DNA from 4 places in the Lysinibacillus sp. NPDC056185 genome. Region 2 is predicted to be linked to each of the others. Evidence: riboswitches for the same ligand, from Rfam matches in the RefSeq annotation. Region 2 holds a riboswitch; each other region holds the start of a gene.
The links. Region 2 has a riboswitch for cobalamin ahead of ACMZ42_RS17620 (hypothetical protein). Riboswitches for the same ligand answer to the same signal wherever they lie in the genome.

Region 1: another riboswitch for cobalamin. It lies ahead of ACMZ42_RS20030 (ribonucleoside-diphosphate reductase subunit alpha); the one in region 2 lies ahead of ACMZ42_RS17620 (hypothetical protein).
Region 3: another riboswitch for cobalamin. It lies ahead of metE (5-methyltetrahydropteroyltriglutamate--homocysteine S-methyltransferase); the one in region 2 lies ahead of ACMZ42_RS17620 (hypothetical protein).
Region 4: another riboswitch for cobalamin. It lies ahead of ACMZ42_RS11425 (energy-coupling factor ABC transporter permease); the one in region 2 lies ahead of ACMZ42_RS17620 (hypothetical protein).

Annotation. Positions count from the first base shown of each region.
Region 1 covers NZ_JBLLLQ010000024.1:57,416-60,566, reverse strand. The annotation lists gene ACMZ42_RS20035 (hypothetical protein) at 1-627, shown strand, start outside; cobalamin riboswitch at 738-925, shown strand; gene ACMZ42_RS20030 (ribonucleoside-diphosphate reductase subunit alpha) at 1,088-3,151, shown strand, end outside.
Region 2 covers NZ_JBLLLQ010000019.1:54,428-57,578, reverse strand. The annotation lists gene ACMZ42_RS17625 (hypothetical protein) at 37-162, opposite strand; gene ACMZ42_RS17620 (hypothetical protein) at 244-1,122, opposite strand; cobalamin riboswitch at 1,194-1,404, opposite strand; gene ACMZ42_RS17615 (amidase family protein) at 1,508-2,980, opposite strand.
Region 3 covers NZ_JBLLLQ010000001.1:63,095-66,245, reverse strand. The annotation lists gene ACMZ42_RS00335 (VOC family protein) at 1-318, opposite strand, end outside; gene ACMZ42_RS00330 (DUF5367 domain-containing protein) at 378-776, opposite strand; gene ACMZ42_RS00325 (TetR/AcrR family transcriptional regulator) at 789-1,364, opposite strand; cobalamin riboswitch at 1,571-1,750, shown strand; gene metE (5-methyltetrahydropteroyltriglutamate--homocysteine S-methyltransferase) at 1,933-3,151, shown strand, end outside.
Region 4 covers NZ_JBLLLQ010000009.1:87,692-90,842, forward strand. The annotation lists gene cbiQ (cobalt ECF transporter T component CbiQ) at 1-666, opposite strand, end outside; gene ACMZ42_RS11420 (energy-coupling factor ABC transporter substrate-binding protein) at 672-944, opposite strand; gene ACMZ42_RS11425 (energy-coupling factor ABC transporter permease) at 946-1,692, opposite strand; cobalamin riboswitch at 1,831-2,016, opposite strand; cobalamin riboswitch at 2,246-2,428, shown strand; gene ACMZ42_RS11430 ((2Fe-2S) ferredoxin domain-containing protein) at 2,567-2,938, shown strand; gene cobJ (precorrin-3B C(17)-methyltransferase) at 2,943-3,151, shown strand, end outside.

The sequences.
Region 1 (3,151 bases), on a different contig from region 2:
ATTGGCGAAAAACCACAAGATGTTGTGTCTGCTCCAGACAAACTAACGGCATACTTCACGGCGCGTGTTACTTTTTTAGAGCAGCTTGCTGCAAATGCTTTACCAAACCATATTTTACTCGCTAATTTTTCAGGAGATGCTGCATGGTCTCGTTATGTTGCAGGCATTCAGCAGGTTTTTGATGAGGCGGGTCTTAATTGTCCGCCAATAGACGGTAGTACAGAGTCGAATATGCCGACTCTACAATCAGGTTTGTCTATTACGATGCTAGGTGAGCAGCAAAAACGCACAGCAACTAAGCATGAACAGCTTAGTTGGTACACCTATGGATTACCGCTTGTAGGCAATGAAATCCTTGCTCAGCCTGAAGATGTCGCACAGCTCCAACCTATTTTTCAGGCGTGGAAAGAGGGGATTGTGCAGCAAGTATGGCCAGTTGGATCAAAAGGTCTACAAGCAGAATTTACCCGCCTTTTTAGCGAGCAACAGGTCAAAAGTTCGTTAGATGTTGAGAAATCGGCTGGTCCATGTGCAGTAGTTTTGCTAGGAATACAGCCAGAAAAAGAGCAGCTAGCACAAAAAAATTTTCCTAGAAATTTTGAAAAACTACGTAAAACTGCATTGTAATTGGGCTTGCTTCGAGAAAATGTAGCACTTTATAACTTGCAAGGGGCAAATCGCCTATTGCAACAATAAACACAATATGTTAGATTTGTTTAGGAGTTAAAACACAATATATAGTATTTTGGACGAGCGGTACCAATATGGTTTAAAAGGGAATTCGGAAAAAGAGTCATCTTAGGCCGAAGCTGTCCCCGCAACTGTAAGTGCTGACAAATGATGAGTAGGCCACTGTGAAGAACGGGAAGGTGATCATTTGGAGGAAGCATGAGCCAGGAGACCTGCCGATATGTTCAAGACAGCAACACATTCTTCGGGGATTGAGAAGTGGAGGCGAGAGATTTGTTCACTTCTTTGTGCGCTTATCCTTCATTTCCATTTCCGATTTTACTGCGATCACGTAACCGATAGATGTTGCGTGATCGCTTTTTGTGTTGCTGGAGAAGGAAAGGGAGAGAATGTGTACATGACAATTCAAATCGAACAGCAAATTGCTAAGCTCAAGAAAAATTACACGGAGGATGAACTCGAAAGTTTTGTAAGATTATCGGATCGATGGCTACGAAAAAACGACAATGCGACATTTGAAGCATGGGCGGATGCGATGATTTTACAAACGCTTAGCTTAATTGATGAGGAGGAGCCATACTGGACATTTGTCGCAGCTCAAATTTATTTAGAAAAACTATATGATCAATTTGCAACGCGTCGTGGTGTCTCAGTGAAAGATGTTTATAAGGTTTTCCCTGAACATTTAGCACACTATACAGAAGCTGGTTTGTATCATGAAAGTTTAACAACAAAGTATAGTGAGCAGGAGCTTCAGGAACTTGCTTCTTATCTAGAATCAAGTCGAGATGAGTTGTTTACGTATATAGGTTTAAAAACATTAATGGACCGTTATGTAGTCCGTGATTACACAAAAACACCAGTGGAGCTACCGCAGGAACGATGGATGGTCATTGCGATGACTCTGATGCAGGATGAAACTGAAAATCGTTTAGAAAAAGTGCGTGAATCTTACTGGGCAATGAGTAATTTATATATGACTGTTGCCACACCAACATTATCAAATGCAGGTAAAACACATGGACAGCTATCAAGTTGCTTTATCGATACAGTAGATGATAGTTTACAAAGCATTTATGACACGAATACAGATGTCGCAACATTATCGAAGTACGGCGGTGGTATTGGTGTTTATATGGGTAAAATTCGTAGCCGAGGCTCATCTATTAAAGGCTTTAAAGGTGCATCAAGTGGTGTTTTACCATGGATTAAACAACTTAATAATACGGCGGTTTCAGTCGATCAGCTTGGTCAACGACAAGGCGCTATTGCTGTCTATTTAGATGTTTGGCATAAAGACGTCTTTACGTTTTTAGATTTACGCTTAAACAATGGGGATGAACGTCTGCGTGCCCATGATATTTTCACAGGGCTATGCTTACCGGATTTATTTATGGAAACGGTAGAAGAGCGCGGGGAATGGCATTTATTTGACCCACATGAAGTGCGAGAAGTTATGGGCTTTTCACTAGAGGATTTCTATGATGAGAAAAAGGGTGACGGCTCTTTCCGTACTAAATATGAGGAATGTATCGCCAATCCATTGTTAAGTCGTGAAGTTGTACCAGCCATTGATATTATGAAGCGTATTATGCGCTCTCAGCTTGAAACAGGCGTGCCGTTTATGTTCTATCGAGATGAAGTCAATCGCATGAATCCGAATAAGCATGAAGGGATGGTTTACAGCTCGAACCTGTGTACAGAAATATTCCAAAATATGTCAGCTACTGAATTTGAGTCTATTACCCTTGAAGATGATGTCATCGTAACACGTCGCAAGCCTGGAGATTTCGTTGTATGTAACTTATCGTCTATCAATTTAGGTAGAGCAGTACCGGCTGGCGTTCTAGAACGATTAATCCCAGTTCAAGTACGTATGTTAGATAACGTTATTGCTCTAAATACAATTCCAGTAAAACAAGCAGAGCGTACGAACCTACGCTACCGTGGTATTGGACTTGGCACATTTGGCTGGCACCATTTATTAGCTTTGAAAGAAATTCAATGGGAGTCTGAGGAAGCTGTAGAGTTTGCGGACAAGCTATATGAAGAAATTGCGTATTTAACGATTCGTGCTTCTAACGATTTGGCATGTGAAAAAGGAGCTTACCCATTATTTGAAGGCTCAGATTGGCATACGGGTGCGTATTTTGACAAACGTGGCTATGACAGTCATAAATGGAATGCATTACGCGCCGCGGTTGCTGAGAAAGGTATGCGTAACGGCTATGTAATGGCAGTTGCACCGAACTCATCAACATCTATTTTAGCAGGCAGTACGGCTACGATTGATCCGATCTTCCAAAAGAGTTATTCAGAAGAGAAGAAGGATTACAAAATTCCAGTAACAGTACCTGATCTATCACCTGTGACAACTTGGTATTATAAATCTGCTTATTTCATCGATCAAAATTGGACAATCAAGCAAAATGCTGCACGAGCACGTCATATCGACCAAGGC
Region 2 (3,151 bases):
ATACATTACACTTAACTAATCAGTAATAGGATTTTGCTATACATACCACTTATTCGCCTTCATTCCCTGTACGGATAATGCTCCTGCAATAACTAGATTATCGTGATTTTTTTCTGTATTTCCTCGCTTATTACCTAACTTTCCATGTGTCTCTTCAAACATTTGCATCTGCTGTAAAGTCTGAATAACATAATATATTCCAGTTCTTATTAGTTTTTAACTCGGATTGTAGATACTCTTTTATTATTTCGTTATCCTCTTTCTCATTTTCACAGGTGTTAGGTGCTCCCACTCTTTATATAGTTGCTTTTTCGAAAGTATCTTCCAAGGATTAAACATCGTTTGTCCATGCTTATTAAAATACAGTTCTTCACCAATATGATAAGCTGCATGTTGAATAATACCATTTTCATCCTTCCAAATTACAATGTCGCCTTGTTGTATCCCTTCACCTAGGACCTCTTCAAAGTTATACTGACTTAATTTTTCAAGAAATGTTTTTTGATATATCCATTCATAAATAAACCACTTTTGTTTCCCTTTTGAAATTGCAAACAAAACCGCTGCTAAACAATTTGCACCTTGACGATGCCCAAAAGTATTAGCAAATTGCTGTAGAAAACTAGGTAATGATTTTGGAGGTTCCTCACATTCTCCCTTATCCCACCATTCATAAACCATTGTTGTAAGTAACTGTTCTTTAAATGATTCGTCAAGACCTTCCCACATTGAACGCTGTATGATAACGTGCCCATTCTGTACATAACTCGAAGGTACTTTTTCTATCTCCTTTATAAATTTAACGGGGAGTACAAGCCCTCTTTCACATTGCACTTGAAAACTTAAAATCAATTGTTGGTCCTCTTTCGATTTGCTCTCAATCCATCCTTTTTCAGCAATAATTACGTATTGTGCGTTCTTTATATTCCAGTATTCATAACAATTAACATAATTTAAATGCTGATATGTGCTGTGAGTATAAAACTCATCTATGGGCATTAACAATACATCTGTAAAGTCAATTTCATTAAGATGTTCTTCTGATAGAAAAAATAAATCTCTTTCAGGGACATAACTTTCCATCCATGACAGTAAGACTTTTTTTGTCGGTTTAATTATCATTATGTATTTCCCCCAACTTGAATTTTTTGCTTATTGTTTGAATAACTCTACTTGAACTTCTTCTATAACATACCAAGGCCATTCAGAATCACTGGCTTTTGGGTCACTCACTTTCAACGCAAAAAAAGAACGACCAACAAACGAATTGAAACGTTGTTGATCGAGTTTATTAAAAGAATGAAACGTTTTTTATACTTTATGAATTTACAGGTGCGGGACAGTGTCGGATTTGCACCGACTTCCCTTTTCAGTAAATTGCACGCAATTTACACCTATTACTCTAAGCTATTCAGTTGTCAAGAAACTGGAAAATACCAGATTTCTTTCCGTTAATAGTAAAGTACAGTATTTTTAAAGTCAATTGAGGCAATTAGATATTTTATAACTACTCACTCAACTTCGGTGCTTTTCGTAGTTTAGTTGCTTGTTCAAATGAAAATGCGAGTTTTATTAGAACATCTTCACTAAATGCAGTTCCTGCGAAAGTTATGCCAAACGGTCTCCCATTTTTCATATACCCTGCTGGGACGGCAATAGACGGATAACCAGCTTTTGCACTAATTGTCGAACCTATATATGATGGAAAGATAATCGCATCCAATTCATATTTTTTTAATGTATAATCGATTCCTTGTTCTTGAGAAAAATACAAATCCTCTAATTTTGCATTTAAATAGTCAGAATCTCTTAATGTGTTCGATAGTTTCTCTCTCAATTCCAATTTATCCTGACCATATTTTAACGACTTTCCTTTTGAACGTTTATTAAATTGAATTAACTCAGAGATAGAATGCACAGGCATGTGGGAAGGTAGATTTACAAGGAAATTATTTAAACTATGCTTTAATTCGTATTGCGGTACTCCCCATTTCCAGTCTCTATGAAAAGAAGGGATTTCGATGCCTTCAATAATATCGGCTCCTTGAGCTCTTAAAACCTGAATTGCATTATTAAAAAGTGTTTCATCATATTCCTCTGAGTCATAATAAGCTTTTGAGGCATTATTATAAACACCAATTCTAGCGCCATTTAATCCTGTGGCCTCTAAAAAAGGGGTGTAATCCTTATATAACCTTCTTTCACTTTTATATGTAGCGACGTCGTCTTGATCTACTCCTGTTAACACGCCCAATAAAATAGCTGCATCTGTTACTGTTCTAGCCATTGGCCCTGCTGTGTCTTGAGAGTATGTAAACGGAATAATGCCCTGTCTACTAATGAGCCCAACAGTCGGTTTTATGCCAACTACTGAATTTGTAATAGCTGGACTTAAAATCGAGGCGTCTGTCTCAGTTCCAATTGATAAAACAGAAAAATTCGATGCCACCGCTACTGCTGACCCCGAACTGGATCCTCCCACATAAAGTTGTGGATCGCCATAAGGATTTAGTGTTTGGCCACCTCGAGAACTATAACCCGCCCACATCGTACTCGACATAGCGTTTGCTAATTCAGTCATATTTGCTTTCCCTAAAATAACAGCCCCTGCTTCACGAAGCTTTTTTACTAGAAATGCATCCTGCTTAGCTAAATAATTTTCCAATGCTATTACGCCTGCACTAGTGTGCATAAAATCTTTCGTTTCGATATTATCTTTTAAAACTACTGGAATTCCGTGTAAAGGCCCTCTAGCCCCTTTTGTTAGTCTTTCCTCATCTAATGCTTCAGCAATAAATATCGCTTCAGGATTAATTTCAAGCATAGAATTAATTTTCTGTCCGCCTTGATCATACTTAGCAATTCTGTGTAAATAATACATAGTTAATTCTTTTGATGTTATATCACCTTGTACCATAGCTGTTTGAATATCGATTACTGACAATTCTTCTTTAAGAAAACTATTAAAATTTATACCCATTAAATTCCCCACCTCTCTTTCAATATTATACCAAAAAGGGAAACTTGTGCTTAAATTGTTTTTTAACTATTGAAATTTCAAAGTTCATTCCCTCAGGCTCGTTACTTCATATATTTTTTGCCCCAGTATTTGTAAATGTGTTATAGTTTAAATAAATAACTAATTATTCTG
Region 3 (3,151 bases), on a different contig from region 2:
AAATTCAAAGCGTTCAAAATGAGGAATAGGAACTGAATCGAAAATTTCTATATGATGTTCGGCTAGTACCTTCTTCCAATGTTCGATATTTTCAACTTGATAGGCAATATGAGCCTTCGTCGTTAATCTATCAAAGCCATCCTCTGTACCTACATGTACCGCTCTATTGCCGACCTGTAACCAAAATCCACCTCGTCCTTTCAGCGAATCAGGCTTTTCAATTTCTTTTAGTCCTAATACTTGACAGTAAAAATGTCTTCCTTTTTCTTCTTCACCTTTTGGTATTGTTATTTGAACGTGATGTAAGCCTATAATCATTTTTTCTCCTCCTTTAATTCTAATCATTACTTACTTCTAGGATAATAATGTAAAATCCTTTAATTTGATGAATGAATAGTATTCTTTTTCACGAATGAAGCATTTGTAAAACCAGTAATGAGAATTAGGGAGTAAGCCCATAATAGCCATGAGGCGAAATATCGATCTAAGTCAGCCGATAAATTCGGGAAAATATTGTCGAAAACTAACAATACGACTGCATCGATGAGCATTCCAGGTAATACGATACAAATAGCAGCCAGTAACCGTTCTGTACCTTTTGTCTTTTTCAAAGAATAAATAGGTATTGTCGCTATCCAAACGATTGGAATAGCTAAAATGTAAGTAGCTATCATGAGGAAAGGTTCTTCAAGGGTAAAAAAGTAGTGCCCTACAAATCGAAATACGGCACTTGCTACAAGCCAAATCCCAAAACCCCAGCATAAAAAGAATCGCATAGTTTTCCTCCTCTAATTATTTTCTAGACGATGCAATGTCTGAAGGATTTTTTCTAATTGCTGATAGAAGACATCTACATCGAAATCGTCCCTCATCATCACTTGTAAAGCTAAGCCATCAATAAGGGCGTTGAAAAAAATGCTCCAAGTTTCCATCGACACGCCATCAATTGGTGATGTATCCCATAATTTATTTAAAATGTTACATAAATGTTCATTTTCAGCCGCTAAAATTTGTCCAATTTGCTGTCTAATAGTTGGGTTCGTAAAGCCGAAAACGATTAAGGTGAAAAATAATTTATGATAAAACGCATCATTTTCATATCGACTTTTTGCAGAGAAAAGTGCAGATTGAATCATTTCTCGATCAGTCATCAGAATCTCATTCCAGGAATTTTCACAGATGTCTTGGACAATTTCTAGAATGATTTGCTCTTTTGATTTGAAATGATAATAAATAGTTCCTTGTGTCACCCCAGCTTGCTCAGCAACAGCCTTTAAGGTGAATTTCTCAATCCCTTTTTCTACTAAACTTTGCTTGGCAGCCATTAATAAATCTGACTTTTCAATACCAGTAGGTTTTGCCATTTGTTTACACCTCCTTTGTTATTAGTTAGTTGGATAACTAACTATAAAATAACAGAATATCCCACTATTTACAAGTTTGTTTTGGTAGCGGGGCTGCTAGTCTTCGATGATTCCATATGTTCGGAATAATAGCAGTATGAAGAATCAAACAAATCTGAAAATAAATCTACTTTTCAGAAAAATATATGTTATAGTAAAACATAATTAAATATTGTGTAAGAGTTGGTGCCGAATGAAAGTTTGGCTTAAAAGGGAAGTCGGTGTAAATCCGACGCTGTCCCGCAACTGTAAATCGGAGCAAATCACAATTGCCACTGGGAAACTGGGAAGGCTGTGAGGCGTGTTGATGAGAAGCCAGGAGACCTGCCAATATCTAGTACACACCAAATACCTACGTGGAAATAGGTGGTGAGATGTGACCATATCGGCCCTGTGCGACAATAAATCATGCGATATTTTGAAAGAATTTCGTATTGTTTCTTGATAGCTAATTTTGATATGCAATGACAGCCATTTTCCAAAAAAGGAGGGTGGCTTTTTTTTATTTTGATTGATAGGAGAGATAAACATGACGTATACAAGTACTACAGTTGGTTATCCGTATATCGGAGAAGATCGTGAATGGAAAAAGGCTTTAGAGGCATTTTGGAAAAAGGAGCTTTCAGAGGATGAGTTTTTACAGCATTTAAAGGATATTCGCCTAGCTCGAATAAACAAGCAGATTCGTCTCGGCATAGACATGATAACTGTCGGAGATTTCACACTCTATGACAGAATGTTGGATACGGCAATGATGTTTGGCTTAGTTCCAAAGCGCTTTGATTGGCAGGGAGACAAAGTTGATTTACAAACTTACTATGGGGTAGCTCGTGGTAGTAAAAAAGCCGTGGCTAGTGAAATGACAAAATGGTTTAATACAAACTATCATTATATTGTGCCAGAATATGAGGGACAACCTTTACAATTAACAGAAAATAAAATATTGGCAGACTTTTTAGAGGCTAAGGAAGCGTTTGGTATTACAGCAAAACCTACATTGATTGGCCCATATACATTTTGTAAATTAACAAAAGGCTATGACAAACTATCGCAGATTACATTTATTTTAGCATTACTACCACTTTATACGCAGGTCTTAAAGGAGTTAGTGGATGCTGGTGTAGAGTGGATTCAATTAGAGGAGCCTGCTCTTGCCACAACACTAGATGAAGCGGAGGTTAAACTTGTTCAAGAAATTTATAGACAATTAGTTGCATCAGTACCCGAGGTTAACATTATGCTACAAACATATTTTGAGTCATTATCGGCATACGAGTCAATTGTGACACTTCCGGTTCAAGGAATTGGGTTAGACTTTGTGCATGGCTATGGCGAAAATATGGAGGCATTACGTCAATTTGGCTTCCCACAAGATAAAGTATTAGCGGCCGGTATTATAAATGGACGAGATATTTGGCGCTCCAATCTAGCAGAGGCTAGCTCAACTATTAAAGCTATTGAACAGCTAAGTGGTGCTAAAGAAATATGGATTCAATCTTCGTGTAACTTACAGCATGTTCCAATTACAACTACTCTCGAAACAAAGCTCGATCCAGTTCTAAAAAATGCCCTTTCTTTTGCAGATGAAAAATTAGTTGAGATCAATGAAATAACAAAATACTTACAAGGCACAGGAAGCCCCTCAAATCAAAAAACATCTGAAAGTATGAGGGCGATTGAAGCGTTGAAAAATCACCCGGCTCGTCAAAATAGAAGTATTCAACAAGCCATTAAAGCAGTGTCAGCAC
Region 4 (3,151 bases), on a different contig from region 2:
ACCACGTGCTTCCATCGCATTGTTTAGCTCACGACTGCGTTGAAACATCTCGACAAATAAAGCTGCAATTAGCATTGATACCGAACGAAGCCACTGCATAGGGGAGCTGTATCCCAGACGAGCCTGTTGGGCAAGATGAATTTTTTGCATACTATCTATAAAGATAAAAATAAAACGATACGTTAGCTCTACTAACTCTACAAATAGAGTTGGGAGTCGCCATTGTCGTAAGACGTAACAAATAGATTGGACTGATGTTGTGAGAATTAAAAAATACAAACAGCTAATGCTGCCAAGGACGATGAAAAAAAGCTGCTGCGCTGTTACTAGGCTTGCACTGCCGACAAAAATTGTCCAATTATGAAGTGAAAATGACCAAATGTTTGAAGGAAGCCTGTTTGTTGCAGGAGCGATAGAAATTAAAATGGATACTAAACTTGATAGTAAAAAAAATCCAGGTAGCAACAATAACTTTGCGTAATATTTAGTAGGGATTTTTGCGCCTAAAATGATAAAAGCACTCATCACAATAAATGTAATGAGTGAAATTCGTTCATCTCTCATGATAAGCGACAATAAAAGCAGTCCAAGGGATAACGTCATTTTTTCTAGCGGATGAACAGACGCTAGTTTATTCAAATAAGCATACTTATCAATGAGTAACATCGCGTTTAACCTTCTTTATGTTTGCCGCGCATTAAGCCGATGAAATACCCGATGAAACCAGCACCGATAGCAGCTTGTAGTGCGAATAATAAGCTTTCAATTTCACCACTCGGTGGTTCCCATAAGCTTTCAAACCATGGCTCGTAGCTAGCATCTATTTCACTAATCGCTGCTTCCGCTTCGCCATCAGCCCCTTCGAATTCAGCACCTTTTTGAATAAACAGGGGAACGATTGCTAACAACACAACAATGGCGATGAGCAGTAAGTTTTTTTTCATTTTAGTGAGCCTCCTTTGCAGAGAACACACGTAGAGCTTTTAGTTCACTCACATTGTATTTTTTCAGAAAGTTCATAACGATCACTGTTAAAATTCCTTCACTAACAGCAAGAGGAATTTGTGTTAAAGCAAAAATACCAGCAAATTTAGTGAATGAAGCCATAAAGCCTCCGACCTCAGAAGGGAAGGCAAGAGCTAATTGGACAGAAGTGACAATATATGTACCTAAGTCACCAAGCATTGCTGCTAAAAAGACAGCAATGGAAAAGGATAGTCCCAATTTTTGTGAGCCCTTAAATACATAGTAGGCGATAATAGGACCCATAATTGCCATAGAAAAAGTGTTTGCCCCTAATGTTGTAAGCCCACCATGCGCTAACAGTAAAGATTGGAATAATAATACGATTGTCCCGATAACACTCATCGCTAATGGTCCAAAAAGAACTGTTCCAAGCCCAACACCTGTAGGATGCGAGCAACTTCCTGTTACAGAAGGGATTTTTAAGGCAGAAAGTACAAAGGCAAAGGCACCCGAAAGCCCTAATATCATTTTTGTTTCAGGATTTTCATCAATGGTTTTACGAATAGAACGTAATCCTAAAATAATAAATGGAATCGAAATGACCCACCAAAAAATCGCCCATTCGATTGGCAAAAAGCCCTCCATTATATGCATCGCAAATGCACGATTTGGTACGAATAAAAATGCCAATAAAAAATAACTAAGCTTCCAACCTGAAAATTTCAAAAATCACTCCTCCTTACATTAAAATTTTTAGAAAAAGTATGCGAAAAAAAGCACTTCTCCGATAGTGGAAAAGTGCATAGCTAAAAAAGCAAATAAAATTCTAATCTGCTAAGCCGCACACCCATCCTCGTAGGTTGAAACGATCACATATTTTTCGGCAGGTCTCCTGGCTTTAGTTCAACGTTTTATAGGCCTTCCCATCCTTTGGACAGTGACATTATCTATAAAACTCCCTAATACAGTGGCGGGACCGCGCCGGACTTAAACCGGCTTCCCTTTTAAGCGAAATGCTGAACATTTCACACCGAAAAAAAGATGAAGTTGTGAGATTTCACGACAAAGTGTAACACGAATTTCCATATATATGCTATCCCTTTTGTGAAAAAATTTTAAATTGGGTGTCTATGTCGAAAATTTAGATAAATAGAAAATGGATGTCGCATTTTTCTATGGAATTTTAAAAAAATTGTCACAAATTAAGAAAGAAATATTGAAATTTTAAAAAAATAAGCTATGATAGAAACAGTTTTCAATTACAAAAAAACCATATAATTCATATAAAACATCCATAAGTGCTTGAATATTCAAGATAATAGGGAAATCGGTGAAAGTCCGATACAGCCCCCGCTACTGTAATAGCTGATGAAATCGCGGATGCCACTAGTGAAAACTTAGGAAGGCGCGAAAGTAAAAGGAAGCTTAAGTCAGGAAACCTGCTTATGTGATGATGCAAGCAAACTTTTCGGAGGGAGAAGTTGAAGCGAAAGCGAGTACCAGTATATATTCGTTTTTATTTGGCTTCTACTAAACCTTTACTCTTCGTCTAGAGTAAAGGTTTTTCTTTTTCCTAAAAGCAAATGAGGGGAGAACGACTATGACAACTTGGAATTTAGAGGGGATGAAAACACATCTTTTTATTTGCAATGGTAGTAGCTGTATGAAAAAAGATGCTGAGGACATTACACAGGCAATTCGTGATGAAATACAGTTACTGGAGCTTGATAAGGAAATACATACAACAAGGACCCGCTGTAATGGCAGGTGTAAGGATGCTTGTGTTGTCATTGCATATCCTCAGGGCAATTGGTACCGAGTGCCAACGAAGGAGCATGCGAGAGTGCTTGTACAAGATTTAAATCATGAAGCGTTACATAATGAGCATGTTTTTACATTGCGTGAAGGTTCGTTGCAGCGTACAGCACAAACAACAGCCATTAAAGGTATTGAAAAGGTGAAAGAGGGGTAACAAAATGGCGCAAAAAGGTAAGATTTTCGTAGTTGGCTTTGGCCCTGGAGACTTTAAACATATTACGACTCGTGCTGTGGAGGCACTACAACAAAGTCATATGATTATAGGCTATAAAACTTATGTTGAACTGATTCAGGATTTAGTTAGTGCAAAGTCGATTATTAGTACTGGTATGACAGAGGAAGTTTCACGTGCACAAGAAGCGGTGCG